DNA from 3 places in the Duganella sp. FT27W genome. Region 1 is predicted to be linked to each of the others. Evidence: predicted binding sites of a transcription regulator. Region 1 holds the regulator's gene; each other region holds the start of a gene.
The links. The regulator sigma-54, encoded in region 1, starts transcription at its own class of promoters, with help from an activator protein. The targets are predictions, from matches to a motif close to TGGCANGNAANCTGCTTT.
Positions count from the first base shown of each region.

Region 2: the regulator sigma-54 is predicted to act here: its motif matches at 3,572-3,589, upstream of pedF (cytochrome c-550 PedF).
Region 3: the regulator sigma-54 is predicted to act here: its motif matches at 2,609-2,626, upstream of glnA (type I glutamate--ammonia ligase).

Region 1 covers NZ_WHIV01000004.1:262,908-268,133, reverse strand. Annotated here, with positions in the region: gene lptA (lipopolysaccharide transport periplasmic protein LptA) at 1-359, shown strand, start outside; gene lptB (LPS export ABC transporter ATP-binding protein) at 361-1,113, shown strand; gene F8197_RS18330 (RNA polymerase factor sigma-54) at 1,117-2,592, shown strand; gene hpf (ribosome hibernation-promoting factor, HPF/YfiA family) at 2,668-3,027, shown strand; gene F8197_RS18320 (alginate lyase family protein) at 3,090-4,052, shown strand; gene F8197_RS18315 (enoyl-CoA hydratase/isomerase family protein) at 4,049-5,143, shown strand; gene F8197_RS18310 (hypothetical protein) at 5,073-5,226, opposite strand, start outside.
Region 2 covers NZ_WHIV01000009.1:5,842-11,067, forward strand. Annotated here, with positions in the region: gene F8197_RS28000 (pentapeptide repeat-containing protein) at 1-500, opposite strand, end outside; gene F8197_RS28005 (methanol/ethanol family PQQ-dependent dehydrogenase) at 500-2,380, opposite strand; gene F8197_RS28010 (high-potential iron-sulfur protein) at 2,651-2,971, shown strand; gene pedF (cytochrome c-550 PedF) at 3,029-3,514, opposite strand; gene adh (aldehyde dehydrogenase) at 3,799-5,226, shown strand, end outside.
Region 3 covers NZ_WHIV01000005.1:403,494-408,719, reverse strand. Annotated here, with positions in the region: gene glnL (nitrogen regulation protein NR(II)) at 1-486, opposite strand, end outside; gene F8197_RS23840 (DUF4124 domain-containing protein) at 510-1,022, opposite strand; gene glnA (type I glutamate--ammonia ligase) at 1,151-2,566, opposite strand; gene F8197_RS23830 (rhodanese-like domain-containing protein) at 2,899-3,357, shown strand; gene F8197_RS23825 (TAXI family TRAP transporter solute-binding subunit) at 3,358-4,710, opposite strand; gene F8197_RS23820 (transglycosylase domain-containing protein) at 4,725-5,226, opposite strand, start outside.

The sequences.
Region 1 (5,226 bases):
TGGTGCTCACCGGCACGCCCGGCGTGCAGGCAACGTTTCGCCAGAAGCTTGACGGCGACACCGACAAATGGGTGGAAGGCCAGGCCGACCGCATCGAATACGACGACAAGACCGAGCTGGTCAAGCTGATTTCCAAGGGCCGCATCAAGCAGCTCGAGTCGGGCAAGGTCACCAGCCAGGTCGATGGCGAGTTCATCTCGTACGACAGCCGCCGCGAAGTGTTCGCGGTCAAGAACAGCAGCAGCGGCGAGAGCAAACCGGGCGCCGGCCGCGGCACCATGGTGATCCAGCCGTCGTCCAAGCGCCCGCCGATCGCGCCGGCGCAGCCGGTGCCTGCCACCCAGCCTGCGGGGAAATGACATGGAACCAAGTTGCGGTAGCACCCTGATCGTTCGCGGCCTGCAGAAAAGCTATGGCAAGCGCCAGGTCGTGCACGACGTCTCGCTGCAAGTAGAGTGCGGCGAAGTGGTGGGTTTGCTCGGCCCCAACGGCGCCGGCAAGACCACGTCGTTTTACATGATCGTCGGCCTGGTACCGTCCGACGCCGGCACCATCGATATCGGCGGCGTCGACGTCTCGTCACTGCCGATCCACCGCCGCGCCTCGCTCGGCCTGTCGTACCTGCCGCAGGAAGCGTCGGTGTTCCGCAAGCTGACGGTGGAAGAAAATATTCGCGCTGTCCTCGAAATTCAAAAAGTGGACGGCAAGCCTTTATCCAAGGCTGACATTACTGAACGGCTCAATACCCTGCTGGCCGATTTGCAAATCGAGAAGCTGCGCGACAACCCCGCGCTCTCGCTCTCCGGCGGCGAACGCCGCCGGGTGGAGATCGCCCGTGCGCTGGCCACCAACCCGCGCTTCGTGCTGCTCGACGAACCATTCGCCGGGGTCGACCCGATTGCCGTGATCGAGATCCAGCGCATCGTGCGCTTTCTCAAGGAGCGGCAAATCGGCGTCCTCATTACCGATCACAATGTGCGCGAGACGCTGGGCATCTGCGACCGCGCATATATCATCAACCAGGGCTCGGTGCTGGCGTCGGGCCGTCCGGACGACATCATCGCCGACGAGTCGGTGCGCCGCGTCTACCTGGGTGAACACTTCCGAATGTAATCCATGAAACAGTCGTTGCAACTGCGGACCTCGCAGCATCTCGCGCTGACGCCCCAACTGCAGCAATCGATCCGCTTGCTGCAGCTTTCCACGCTGGAGCTGCACCAGGAACTCGAACAACTCCTGACCGACAATCCCTTGCTCGAGCGGCTCGACGATCCGCTCGACCATTCTCTGCGGCTGTTGTCCGACGGCGCCATCAGCCAGCAGGCGCCGTCCGGCGAAGCACCGTCCGAATCGGGTCCGCAGGAAGCGGCGCCCGCCGGCGAGGCCGACGCCTACGACGGCCCCGCCGCCGATACCGAAAGTACCACCGCCGAAGCGGACATGGACTGGAGCGACGCCGGCCGCAGCAAGGCGCCCGACGACGAAGACGCGCGTCCGCAAATCGAAGCGCACCACTGCACCCTGCGCGAGCACCTGATGGAGCAGATGCGGGTGACCGTGCTCGAGCTGCGCGACCGCGCGCTGGTCGAACTGATCATCGATGCACTCGACGAAAACGGCTACCTCGAAGAAGCGCTCGACGAGATCCACGCGCGCCTGCCCGAGGAACTGGAAGTGGAACTCGACGAGCTGCAAACGGCGTTGTCGCTGCTGCAAAGTTTCGACCCTGCAGGGGTGGGGGCGCGCAATGCGGCCGAGTGCCTGGCGCTGCAAATCAAGCGCTTGCCCGGCATCCCGATGGTGACGCGACGGATGGCCGTGGCCATCGTCGAAAAGCACCTGACGTGGTTTGCCCAGCGCGATTTCAACAAGCTGAAAAAAGCGCTGCTGTGCGACGACGAAGACCTGCGCGAAGCGCAGACCGTGATCCGCCAGTGCAATCCGCACCCCGGTGCGGCGTTCGCCTCCGACGTCTCCGACTACGTGGTGCCGGACGTGATCGTGAAAAAATCGCGCACCGGTTGGCAGGTCAGCCTGAACAACGACGTCATGCCGCGCCTGCGTGTGAACGCCATGTACGCCAACCTGCTCAAGCAGGGCAAAGGTGAGGGCGCCATGGGCGCGCAGCTGCAGGAGGCGAAGTGGCTGATCAAGAATATGCGCCAGCGGTTCGACACCATCCTGCGCGTGGCACAAGCGATAGTAGAACGACAAAAGAACTTTTTCTCGCACGGCGCGGTTGCCATGCGCCCCCTTGTGCTTCGCGAAATTGCTGATACACTGGGTTTACACGAGAGCACCATTTCTCGGGTAACAACTCAGAAATACATGCTGACTCCGCACGGCATGTTTGAGCTGAAATATTTTTTTGGTAGCCACGTCGCCACCGAAGCGGGAGGTGAAGCCAGTTCGACGGCGATACGGGCACTGATCGTGCAACTGACAGGAGCTGAAGACCCTAAAAATCCTTTATCCGACAGTAAGATTGCGGACATGCTGGGAGAACAGGGCATGGTGATTGCGCGACGCACTGTTGCCAAATATCGCGAAGCCCTCAAAATCCCTCCAGTCAGTCTCCGCAAGTCTTTGTAGTGCACTGGTTCCTGCGTGCCCGGCATCAATGGGCAACGCACTAACCGTCAGCGACATCTATCTTTAGGAGTGTGTATGAATCTCACCATCAGTGGACATCATCTCGAAGTGACCGCCGCCATTCGTGAATACGTGCAGAGCAAGCTCGAACGCGTGACACGGCACTTTGATCAAGTGATTGATATTGCTGTCATTCTGACCGTAGATAACCTTAAAGAGAAAACCAAGCGCCAAAAGGCTGAAATCAATCTGCGCCTGTCCGGTAAAACGGTCTACGTGGAAAGCCTGTCGCAAGACCTGTACGCTGCGATCGACACCCTGATCGACAAGCTGGACCGCCAGGTCATGAAGTACAAAGGCAAAGTCCAACAGCACGGCCACGATGCGATCAAGCATCTCCCGGATAACTTCGAACCAGCTGCCGCCGCCCTTTAACAACGGCGCGACACACCAACTAAGGGCGCTGAACGAGCGCCCTTTCTTGTTTCTGGAGCTACATGAAAATTGTTTATCTGGTTTATACCGTTCTCCTTTCCGCCTCCGCTGCTTCCGCCGTCGCCGCTACCTGCCAGCCGGCGCCGGCCGCCGTCATCGACATCGACGCCAACAGCTACTACAACGACGCCAACCATTCCGTGATCGACCCGGCGCGGCGCGCCAAAAACATTGCCAGCACCGAGCCGGTCGAACAATTCTTGTCTGGTGTCGCCCGCAACGCCAGCCGCTACCAGGCCAACAGCAAGCCGCAAGACGCCGCCTGCGCCTTGAACTGGCTGGATAGCTGGGCCGGCCAGCAGGCCATGCTGGGCAAGATGTCGAGCGAGCAGGCGTATTTCGTGCGCAAGTGGACGCTCGGTGGCCTCGCGCTCAGCTATGCGCGCGTGCAGGCAGCCGCCACGCCCGCGCAAAAGAAAGCGATCGAAGCGTGGCTGTCCACGCTGGCCGACGCCACGCTGGTCCACGCCGACACCCGCAAGGGCAAGCGCAACAACCATTACTACTGGGAAGGGCTGGCCGTGACTGCCGTCGGCGCCGTCACCCACGACCAGCGTTTATTAACATGGGGGCACGGCGTGTTCGACAACGCGATGGCCCAGGTCGCTTCGGACGGCGCGCTGCCAGCCGAGATGGCGCGCGGCGCCAAGGCGCTGCATTACCACGCGTTCGCTGCCGCGCCGCTGACCATGATGGCATCGATTCTTGACCTGCAATCGCCGACGCTGGACCGGCTGGTGACATACACGCTGGCCGCTGCGCGCAATCCGTCGACCATGAACCAGGTCACCGGCTTCAGGCAGGAAACAGTGACTGATATGCCGTTTGCCGTGATCTATGCGCGCCACATGGGGCACCCGCCGGCAGCCGCTGCAAAATTCCAGGCCCGCCTGGGCGGCGATTTAACCTTGCCCAACCCGCTAGAACACTTGCCTTCGTCGAACAAATCCACAGGACAGCCATGAGCGAAAACGTAATAACGACCGTCAGCCAAGGCACCGGCGTCATCACGCTCGATCGTCCGCGCGCGCTCAACTCGCTGTCACTCGACATGGTGCGCGCCATCACGCACACCTTGCTGGCCTGGCGCGACGACGACGCCGTGCAGGCGGTGGTCGTGCGCAGCAGCAGCGACAAGGCGTTTTGCGCCGGCGGCGACATCCGCTTCTTCCACGACCTGGGCCGCGCCACGCCGCAGCAGGGCAGCGCGCTGGTCGAGGATTTCTTCACCGAGGAATACGCGCTCAACCACCTGGTCCACCATTACCCGAAACCGTATATCGCGGTGATGGACGGCGTGGTGATGGGCGGCGGCATGGGCGTGGCGCAGGCCGGTCCGCACAGCCGCACACGCATCGTCACCGATCGCACGAAGATGGCAATGCCGGAGACCAATATCGGCCTGTTCCCGGACGTCGGTGCCAGCTATTTTCTGTCCCGTTTGCCGGGCCGGTTGGGGCTGTACCTGGGCATCACCGGCGCCACCATCGGCGCAGCCGATGCGCTGTATGCGGGACTGGCCGACCATTACGTGCCGGCGGCCGATTTAACGGCGCTGGGAGAGGTTTTGAATGCGGGTGTCGGTGCTGGCCTGCCGGCGGCGATTGCGGCCTTTGCAGCCCCGTTCAGGGCCGCTGCCGGGCCAAGTTCGCTTGAACGTGACCGCGCCGCCATCGACCGTCATTTTGGTGCGGGATCGGTGCCGGCCATTGTCGCCTCGTTGCAACACGACGACAGCGAGTTTGCCAGGGCGACGCTGGCGCTCATGGCCGCGCGCTCACCGCTGATGATGTGCGTGGCGCACGCCTTGCAGCAACAGGGGGCGGCAATGAGCATGGCCGACTGCCTGCGCATGGAACGCGCCGCAGTGCGCCGCACGCTGGAAAACGGCCAGGTCATCGAAGGCATCCGCGCGCTGGTGATCGACAAGGACCACGCCCCGCGCTGGACGCCACCGGCGCTGGCCGATGTGACCGATGACATGGTCAGGCAGATTTTGGCACCCGCGTGGCCGGACCACGCGCATCCGCTGCGCCATTTTCACGGCGCTGCCTGACAGCATGCGCCCGCGCCCGCCGCACGACCTCGCGCGCCGCCGCAATGTGCGCGGGGTCGGCGGTTTCGATCGCGTCCGCCATG
Region 2 (5,226 bases), on a different contig from region 1:
AGGCTGGCGCCGCGCAAGTCGGCGCCTTCCATGTCGGCGCGCATCAACCGGCTGGTTTCGAGGTTGATGCCGGCCAGCACCGCCTGGCGGAACGACGCGCCCGGGGCATTGAGCGAGTATGCCATGGCACCGGTGAGGTCGGCGCCATCGAGCAGGGCACCGGCCAGGTTGGCGCTGCGCAGGTTGGCGCGCATCAGGCGGGCGCCGCGCAAGTCGGCGCCGTGCAAATCCTTGCCCACCAGGTTGGCGCCGCGCAGGTCGGCATTTGCACACTGTGCATACGGCCACAGGTGACAACCGTTGATGACGACAACCTCGGGCGCCGCTTCGCCGTTGACGACCTGCGCTGCGGCCGGCAACGCCAGGCACAGCGTAGCCAGCATGGTCGTCCATAGCGCCGCCGTCAGGCGCGGGCCCATGCCCGCACCTACGCTTATGCCCTTGGCATGGCCATGGGTGGCATTCGGCGCGCCTGCCACCCGGTGCGGCAGCGTCGTCATTACTTGCTCGCCACTTTGGCCGACGGCGCTTTCGGCAGCTTGAACACCCAGTAGCTGCCGCCTTGCGTGACCTGCTTGGTCAGCTCCGCCATGTCGCCGCCCCACAGCGGCACCGCGCCGCCGTAGCCGCTGGACAGGCCGATGTATTGCTCGCCATCGATTTCCCAGGTGATCGGCACCGACACCACGCCGGAACCGGTCTGGTATTTCCACAGTTCCTTGCCGGTCTTGGCGTCGAACGCTTTGACGTAGCCGTCCGAGGTGCCGGTGATCAGCAAGCCGCCAGCCGTGGTGAGCGTGCCGCCCCACAGCGGGAATTTTTCCTTGTTTTCCCAGACGATCTTGCCGGTCTTCGGATCGATCGCGCGCAGGGTGCCGATGTGGTCGTCATACAGGCGCTTGATACGGAAGCCCTGGCCCAGATAAGCGGAGCCGGCCTTGTAGTGGATTTGCTCGGTCCAGTAATCCATGCCCCAGTGGTTGGCGGGGATGTAGAACAGGCCGGTATCGGGCGAGTACGACATCGGCATCCAGTTGGTGCCGCCCAGGAATGGCGGTGACACGAACACGGCCTTTCCCTTGTCGGCGCCTTTTTCCGGCAATGGCGGGCGCTTGCCGTTTTCCACCGGCCGCCCGGTTTTCAGGTCGATGCTTTTGGCCCAGTTGATGCCGTCCACGAACGGCCACGCGTTGATCAGCGACGTCGGCTTGTTCGGATAGCCGGCGCCGGTGGCCAGCTTGGTCCGGTCGGTTACGTAGAAGAAGCCGTTGCGGTCGGCGTGCGCGCTGGCCTTGATCAACTTGCCGGTTTTGGCGTCCTTGTAGTCGAACAGCACCACCGAGTTATTGCCCGAGAAGTCCCAGGCATCGTTCGGCGTATGCTGGTAAAAGCCTTTCAGCTCGCCTGTGCTGGCATCGACATACGCCTGGCCGGACGTAAACAGGCTGTCCCAGTTGCGCGGGTCGTCGCCCTCCTTGGTGCGCTCCCAGGTGTTCCATGGCGCCGGGTTGCCGGCGCCGATGATGATGGTGTTGGTTTCGGGATCGAACGACGCCGTTTGCCATGGTGCGCCGCCGCCGTGTTCCCAGGCGTCGCGCAGCTTGCCGTCCTTGTCGCGCGGCCAGCTTGGGGCGTTGGCGTCGCCGGTGGGCGTGCCGGGTTTGCCGTCGGCGCGGCCCACGTGGCCTTCCACCAGCGGACGGGCCCATACCTCGGCGCCGGTGTCCGGGTCGCGTGCGAACAACCAGCCCTGGGCGCCGAATTCATCGCCCGAGTTGCCGTGGATGAGCAGTACGCGGCCGCCTTTTTCGCGGATGATGAATGGCGCACCGGTCATCGTGTAGCCGAGTTTCTGGTCGCCGAATTTTTCGTTCCACACCACCTTGCCGGTGTTCTTGTTGAGCGCGACGATGCGCGCATCGAGCGTGCCGAAGTACACCTTGTCGCCGTAGATCGCCGGGCCGCGATTGACCACGTCGCAGCATGGGCGGATATCGTCGGGCAGCCGGTGTTCGTAGGCCCACAGCTGGTGGCCGGTCTTGGCGTCGAGCGCATAGATGCGCGAGTACGACGCCGTCACGTAGATGATGCCGTCGTGTACCAGTGCCTGCGCTTCCTGGCCGCGCTGCTTTTCACCACCGAACGAGAAGGTCCAGGCCGGCACGATCTGGTCGACGTTCTTCGTATTGATGCGCTTGGCCAGGCTGTGGCGCTGCGCTTTCAGGCCCAGGCCGTAGCTGAGCACTTGCTTGGTGCCCTGGTCGGCATTGGCAATATCGTCCCAGGTCACCTTGGTGTCGGCGGCGTTGGCCGTATGGGCACCTGCGGCGATCAGGACAAGGATGGCGACGGCGACTGGACGTGGAAATACTGGCTGCATGCTGGTCTCCCTTATAGATTTTGTGGTGAGGTGGCGCGACGGATCGCTACGGTCAATTCAGCAACATGCGTGCCAGCGTGATGAGCGGGGCGCTGCTGCCGTTACATCGGGCGGTGCTGCGCTGTCCTGCCACAGCCGCTGCGCGTGGCTGTGACATTTTTGAACAACGGGCATCGGTGGCACCGGGAATTGCCGCTGGCACAGCGGTTGCTGAATAGCACGCAGAAGGCCGCCATGTGCCTTCGCCCCCCCAACCACAAGGAGACCACCATGCAATCATCACCACGCCGCCATTTCATTTGCCAATTGCTTGCCGTCGGCGGCATGGGCGCCACCGCGCTGGCCGGCGCACAAACCTCGGCGTCGAAGGTGGACGAGGACAGCGACCAGGCCAAGGCGCTCGGCTACCGCCACGACACGACCAAGGTCGATGGCAAAAAATATCCGCAACACGTGCCGGCCCAGCGCTGCGACAACTGTTCCTTCTTCCAGGGCAAGAAGGGCGACCCGTGGGCCGGCTGCGCGATGTTCGGCCGCAAGCAGATCGCGGCGCCCGGCTGGTGCGTGGCGTGGGCCAAGGCGCCTGGGTAACCCTTCAATAAAAAAGGCGCTGCCGCGGCAGCGCCCTTGCTTCTGTAATCACTGCAATTACAGCTTTTGTTCGCGCTGCGATTCCAGGTAAGCCTTCACCGCCCAGATTGCCTCTTGCGTGAAAACGCCCTCGAACGGCGGCATGTAGACGGCGCCATTGCGCGAGCGACCGTGGCGCACCGTCTCCAGCACGTACTGGTCGATCTCCTGCGCGCAAGCATCCTTTTTCTTGGCATCGGCCAGCACCGCGCAGTCGTTGTCGAGCTTGCGCAAGTCCGGCGCCATGCCGCCCGACACCGCCTCCAGCCCGTGGCAGCGCGCGCAGTTTTGCGTGTACGCGGCGCTGCCGATGCGGATCGCTTCGGTGTTGTTCCGATACGGGTTTTCCGTGCGCCACTCGGCGCCCAGTTGTGGCAGGGTGGATGTATCGACTGCTTGCGGCGTCATATTGCCGTGGGCATACACGGCAGCAGCCAGCATGCAAGTTGCCATGCCGCCCAGGCCACCGAGGATGCGCCAGATATGGGTGCGGGTAGTTGTCATCGTAGTCTCCATGTTGTTGATCGATTCGGTTGATCGCATAGTGCGTGGCAGACAGCGATAGCAATCGGTATGCCATCGACGGCTGACCACTGCATTCACACTGCAGTGTTCAGGAATGGAACAGTTGTGCCGCACCGCCAACCCGGGGCTGATCCCATTTGACGCAGCGGCGGCCCGGGCGCTGCGCTGGCAGCGGCTTTAGCGGCTGGCACGGCATTTGCGAAATGAAGGCAGGGCGGTAGATTCCGCATTTATAGATGTAATCCAACGAGAAAGAGGACGACATGAATCTGGCAGACATCAGCAAACTGGGCGTAGCCAATCCTTTCAAACAACGCTACGATAACTACATCGGCGGCAAGTTCGTGGCGCCGGTCAAGGGTGAGTACTTCGGCAACATCACGCCCATCACCGGCCAAGTATTTTGCGAAGTGGCGCGCTCCACCGCCGAGGACGTGGAGCTGGCGCTGGACGCCGCCCATGCCGCCAAGGTTGCCTGGGGCAAAACCTCGCAAACCGAGCGCGCCAATATCCTCAATAAAATCGCCGACCGCATGGAAGCGAATCTGGCGCTGATCGCCACCGCCGAAACCATCGACAACGGCAAGCCGATCCGCGAAACCACGGCGGCCGACATCCCGCTGGCCATCGACCACTTCCGCTACTTCGCCGGTTGCATCCGTGCCCAGGAAGGCTCGGTTGCGCAAATCGACTCGGACACCTACGCTTACCACTTCCACGAACCGCTGGGCGTGGTCGGCCAGATCATTCCGTGGAATTTCCCGATCCTGATGGCGGTGTGGAAGCTGGCGCCGGCACTGGCCGCCGGCAATTGCGTGGTACTGAAACCGGCCGAACAAACCCCGGCGTCGATCATGGTGCTGATCGAACTGATCGGCGACCTGCTGCCACCCGGCGTGCTGAACATCGTCAACGGCTTCGGCCTGGAAGCGGGCAAGCCGCTGGCATCGAATAAACGCATCGCCAAGATCGCGTTCACCGGCGAAACCGGCACCGGCCGCCTGATCATGCAATACGCGGCGCAAAACCTGATTCCCGTCACGCTGGAACTGGGCGGCAAATCGCCCAACATCTTTTTTGCCGACGTGATGGATGCCGACGACGCATTCTTCGACAAGTGCCTGGAAGGCTTTGCCATGTTCGCGCTGAACCAGGGCGAAGTGTGCACATGCCCGTCGCGCGTGCTGATCCAGGAATCGATTTACGAAAAATTCATCGAGCGTGCACTGGCCCGCGTGGCCGCCATCAAGCAGGGCAACCCGCTCGACGCCGGCACCATGCTCGGCGCCCAGGCATCGCAGGAGCAGCTGGAAAAAATCCTGTCGTACATCGACATCGGCAAGCAGGACGGCGCGCAAATCCTGGCCGGCGGCGAGCGCAATGTACAGGGCGGCGACCTGGAAAGCGGCTATTACGTGCTGCCCACCGTGTTCAAGGGCGACAACAGCATGCGCATCTTCCAGGAAGAGATTTTCGGACCGGTGGTGTCGGTCACCACGTTCAAGGACGAGGAAGACGCACTGCGCATCGCCAACGATACCTTGTACGGTCTTGGCGCCGGCCTTTGGACCCGCGACGGTTCGCGCGCATTCCGCGTGGGCCGCGCCATCCAGGCCGGCCGGGTGTGGACCAATTGCTACCACCTGTATCCGGCCCACGCCGCGTTCGGCGGCTACAAGCAGTCGGGCATC
Region 3 (5,226 bases), on a different contig from region 1:
CTGCGCGGCGCCACGGATGCCGCCGAGCGGGTTCTTGATTTCGTGCGCCAGGTTGCGGATCAGTTCCTTGTTCACCTGGCTCTGGTCGAGGATGCGTTCCTCGCGGTCGAGTTTTAAATGCTGCAAGTGCTCGCGCAGCTCGATCAGGATGTGGCCGGCCGGTTCGTCGAGCGCCGAGACGATGCTGTGCACGTGCAGCGGATCGCGGCCCGCGCGCTCGAGCGTGAGATCCTGGCGCAGGTCGGAGAACTTGTGTTCGCGCGCCTGGGCGCAGATGTGGTCGAGCTCGTCGGGATTGATGAACTGGGCGCTGAGCTTTTGGCGCGATAAAGCTTTAAGCGAACTGGCCAGCAGATTTTCCGCCGCCGCGTTGGCGTAGGCGATATGGCCGTCGGCATCGAGCATGACGACCGCGGAGGCCAGCAATTCCAGGCCGGCCAGCATGGCCGGGCGTGCAGGGTGATTCAGTGCGTTGACAGGGCTCATCGGGGACTCATGGGAAAAGCAGGTTAGCGGATATTGGCGATTTCACGTTTCAGGGCTTCGACGTTTTTTTCGGCGCGGCCCACGCTGTCGCGCAGCGTGGCCGTGCGTTCCTGGTACTTGGCATAGTTGCGCTCGTCGCCGCGCCGTTCGGGCGTGCCGTTGTTGTATTCAAGGCGCAACTCGGCCAGTTTTTGCTGCTCGCTTTTGAGCTCGTCTTCGAGGATGGCGCGGCGGTCGGCATCGCGCGCGCGCTGCTCGGCATTGTCCACGCGCGGAAACGCTGCGGGCGCCGTGGCAACAGCTGCGGGCTGCCCCGCCGGCGTGGGCGACCGCGCCGGCGCAGCCCGCCGTGGCGGCGCGGCGATCACCGTGCCCGGCAAGTCCATCGCCGTGCAGTAGTTGCCGCGCTTGATATCCGTGTACTCGACGCTGCCGCCTGGCGGCGTGCACTTGTAGATCACGCCCTGGGCGGCAGCCGTCGCGCTCACCAGCGCCAGCATGCAAGCCAACGCGCCGCGTTGCAAACTCAAAATCATTCGTCATTCCGTGGATGGGTGGGTCCACGCGACTATACAACACCCCAAACAAAAACGCGGGGAAAGCCTTCGCCTTCCCCGCGTTTTTATGACTGGCGCCGGACCGGCCGGCGCCTGGCAGACTGCAATTACAGCGAGTAGTACATGTCGAACTCTGCAGGGTGGGTCGTCATGCGCATGCGCTGAACGTCCTGCATTTTCAGTTCGATGTAGGCATCGATCATCGAGTCGGAGAACACGCCGCCACGGGTCAGGAATTCGCGGTCCTTGTCCAGGTTTTCCAGTGCTTCTTCCAGCGAAGCGCACACGGTCGGGATCAGTGCGTCTTCTTCTGGCGGCAGGTGGTACAGGTCTTTCGACGCTGCTTCGCCCGGGTGGATCTTGTTCTGGATACCGTCCAGGCCAGCCATCAGCAGCGCGGCAAAGCACAGGTACACGTTGGCCAGTGGATCCGGGAAACGGGTCTCGATACGACGGCCTTTTGGATTGGCCACGTGCGGGATACGGATCGATGCCGAGCGGTTTTTAGCCGAGTACGCCAGCTTGACCGGCGCTTCGAAACCTGGCACCAGGCGCTTGTACGAGTTGGTGCCTGGATTGGTGATCGCGTTCAGTGCCTTGGCGTGCTTGATGATGCCGCCGATGTAGAACAGCGCGGTATCGGACAGGCCGGCATAGCCGTCGCCAGCGAACAGGTTGACGCCGTCTTTCCAGATCGACTGGTGCACGTGCATGCCCGAACCGTTGTCGCCAACGATAGGTTTTGGCATGAAGGTCGCGGTTTTGCCGTAGCTGTGGGCCACGTTCCAGACCACGTATTTCAGGTTCTGGGTCCAGTCGGCGCGCTCGACCAGGGTCGAGAACTTGGTGCCGATTTCGTTCTGGCCAGCGCCAGCCACTTCGTGGTGGTGCACTTCGACCGGGATGCCCAGCGATTCGAGGATCAGGCACATTTCCGAACGCATGTCCTGGAAGCTGTCCACTGGAGGAACCGGGAAGTAGCCGCCCTTGACGGTTGGACGATGGCCGCTGTTGCCACCTTCGATTTTTTCGCCGGTGGTCCACGACGCTTCGTCGGAGTCGATCTTGACGAAGCAACCCGACATGTCGATTTTCCAGCGGACGCTGTCGAAGATGAAGAATTCTGGCTCGGGACCGAAGTAGGCGGTATCGCCCAGGCCCGACGATTTCAGGTAGGCTTCAGCGCGCTTGGCGATGGAGCGTGGGTCGCGGTCGTAGCCTTTGCCGTCGGCAGGCTCGATCACGTCGCATTGCATGAACAGCGTGGTCTCTTCCATGAAGGGATCGATGTTCGCGGTGTTTGGATCAGGCATCAGGATCATGTCCGATGCTTCAATACCCTTCCAGCCGGCGATCGAGGAACCGTCGAATGCGTGACCCGATTCGAACTTGTCGATGTCGAAGTGCGACACTGGCACGGTAACGTGCTGTTCTTTACCACGGGTATCAGCGAAACGGAAATCAACGAATTTCACTTCGTTTTCCTGGACCATTTTCAGAACTTCTGCGGCTGTCATTGCCATGCGTCTCTCCTAAGATAATTTGCGGAACTGGTGCACCTACACTAAGCAGTATCCATGCCAGCCGATTCGCCCCTGCGATTGCATAACAATCTCATAAGGTTATGTTGATAGCGTCCTTGAACTTGCCGCCAAGTGCGTCCAAAATTGGGCGCACGATGGCACAGCTCAAATTTGATGACGATCAAGGCAGCACCATCGCGGTGCATTTTCAGAAAACCGCACTGAATTTGTGCAATTTTGGAATTTCTCGTGAAAATGCCTCGTTTTGGTGCGCACCGTCTTCGGCCACACAGGACGCTTATAATAATCTGAAACCCCTACTGGAACATGACATGAGCAAAATTGATGAGATTCTGGCGACGGCGCGCGGCCGCAACAAGGACTGGGCCTACGCTGGCGCGGTCACGCCCGAGGAAGCGTTCGAGCTGCTGGGGCTCGACAATGCCGTCAAGCTGGTGGACGTGCGCACCAACGCGGAGCGCGACTGGGTGGGCCGTGTGAAAATCCCCGAGGCCCAACATGGTGCGGTGCAGTGGACAACTTACCCGGGTGGCAATGCCAACCACGAATTTATCGAGCAATTGAACTCGGTGGCGCGCAAGGACCAGGTGTTGCTGTTCCTGTGCCGCTCCGGCGTGCGCTCGCGTGGTGCAGCCAAATTGGCATCCGAGCATGGCTACCAGCACTGCTTCGATATCCTGGAAGGGTTCGAGGGCGAGAAGGATGAGCATACCCATCGCAAGAACTTGAACGGGTGGTGCAAAGCCGGTCTGCCATGGACCGGGGCTTAATTAAACAGGAACCGCCTCCGCCCCTTCCGCCATCAGGAACTGGATCCGCTTGCGCACGAACTGTATGTGGGAGCGCAAGCCATACAGGCCGTCGGCAAACGACAGCGGGATCGAGATCTGGTTGACCAGCTCCTCGATCTCGTCCAGGCGCCGCAGCTGCTCTTCGTACACCTGCATGCGCGCCCCTTCCGGCGCTTCTTCCACCTTCTGCTCCACCGTGCGCAGCTGTCCATACCACTTGTACACGCGCGAACGGATGCGCCACACGTACAGCGGCGGCACGATCTTCGATAGCGGCAGGATCAGCGCGCTCAGCGCCAGCATCACCACCCACATGCGGTCGAGGAAGTTGGCGGCCCAGAACGGCATATACCGTTGCAGCAGCGGCGGCCCGTTCTTGTAGAACTTGGCCGCCTCGGCATCGACCGGAATCTCGGTGTACTTGGCCGACGGGAACTGCCCCTGCTGCTGGAACCAGCCGGCGCCGTTGTGGATGCTGCTGGCGCCCTGCACGAACAGGTCGATCAGCGCCGGATGCATATCCTCGCGCGCCACCAGCGTGGCGGTCGGCGCGATCAGGCTGTACTCGCGTGCCGGAATGTCGCGACCGAGATCGACGATGCCCTGCGGCAGCGTCACATGCGTGAGGAACGGCAGCTTGCGCGCATAAGCCTCGGCCTGGGTAAAGTCGAACAACTGGATGCCCGGCGTTTGCAGCAGCATCTGGATCAGCGGCGCTTCCGGCGCGGAAGTAAAGACCAGGCCGTCGATGCGCCCTTCCAGCAACTCCACCACGGCTGGCGTGTTGGCCAGCGAGAGGCGCTGGACGTCGCCCGTTTCCAGGCCGTTCAATTCCAGTACCTGGTGCAGCAGGCGCGGCGCGCCGGCGCCCTTGGGGCCGAAATTGATCTTCATGCCGCGCAGCTGGCTCAGCTGGGTGATCGGTTTTTTATCTTTCGGTTCGCGCAGGAACAGCCACAGCGGTTCGACGAACAGGCTGCCCAGCGAGGTCAGCTCCTCGCGGTCGGCCGTTTCTTCATTGGTGCTGCCGCTTTGCACGAAGGCGATATCGACCTTGCCGTCGCGCAGGTTGTGCAAATTCTCTCCGGACCCGGCCGACGGCACCAGCGTGACCGTGACGCCGTGCTTGGCCAGCATGGCCGCGTATTTCTTGCCGAATTCCTCGTAGGCGCTGTTTTCCTGGCCGGTACCGAGCCGCACCGTGCGCGGCGGCGCCGGATCGACCAGCCAGTAAGCGAGCAGGCACACGCCGACGATCAGCAGCACTGTGGGCAAGGTGGACGCGAACAAGTCACGCAAGGAGAACTGCGTGAACTTGAGGATTTTGGACATGTGGTGGCGCAACATCAGCCACCGCAGGCCCGCAGTGGCGCTGCCGCCACCGGTTTGGGCTGGGTGGCCGCCACTTCCGGCGCCGTGCCCGGCACCACCGGCGGTACCACCGCCGGCTTGACGACCGGGTGCGGATCGATCAACGGCATCAGGTGCGGCGCCAGCACCACCAGCAATTGCACCGGCAGCGCGCTGGTGAAGTCGTAGTTTTTCGACTCCGGCCCGTGCACATACGCGGTCATGCTGCCAAAGAAGCGCTCGCCGATATTGAACACGAACGTCGCCGACCGGTTCACATAGCGCGACTCGATCAGGCGTCCGCCGCCGCCATACACGTCGAAACGCTGGTCGCCGGTCCCGGTCTTGCCGCCCACCGGCAGCAGGGTGCCGTCCGAGGTCGTGAATGCCCCCCGCGCGCGCTTGGCGGTACCGTCCGACACCACGCCCCGGATCGCTTCGGCCACCACCTGCGCCACTTCCGGCGCCAGCACCTGCTCGTTATTGACTGGCTTGGCG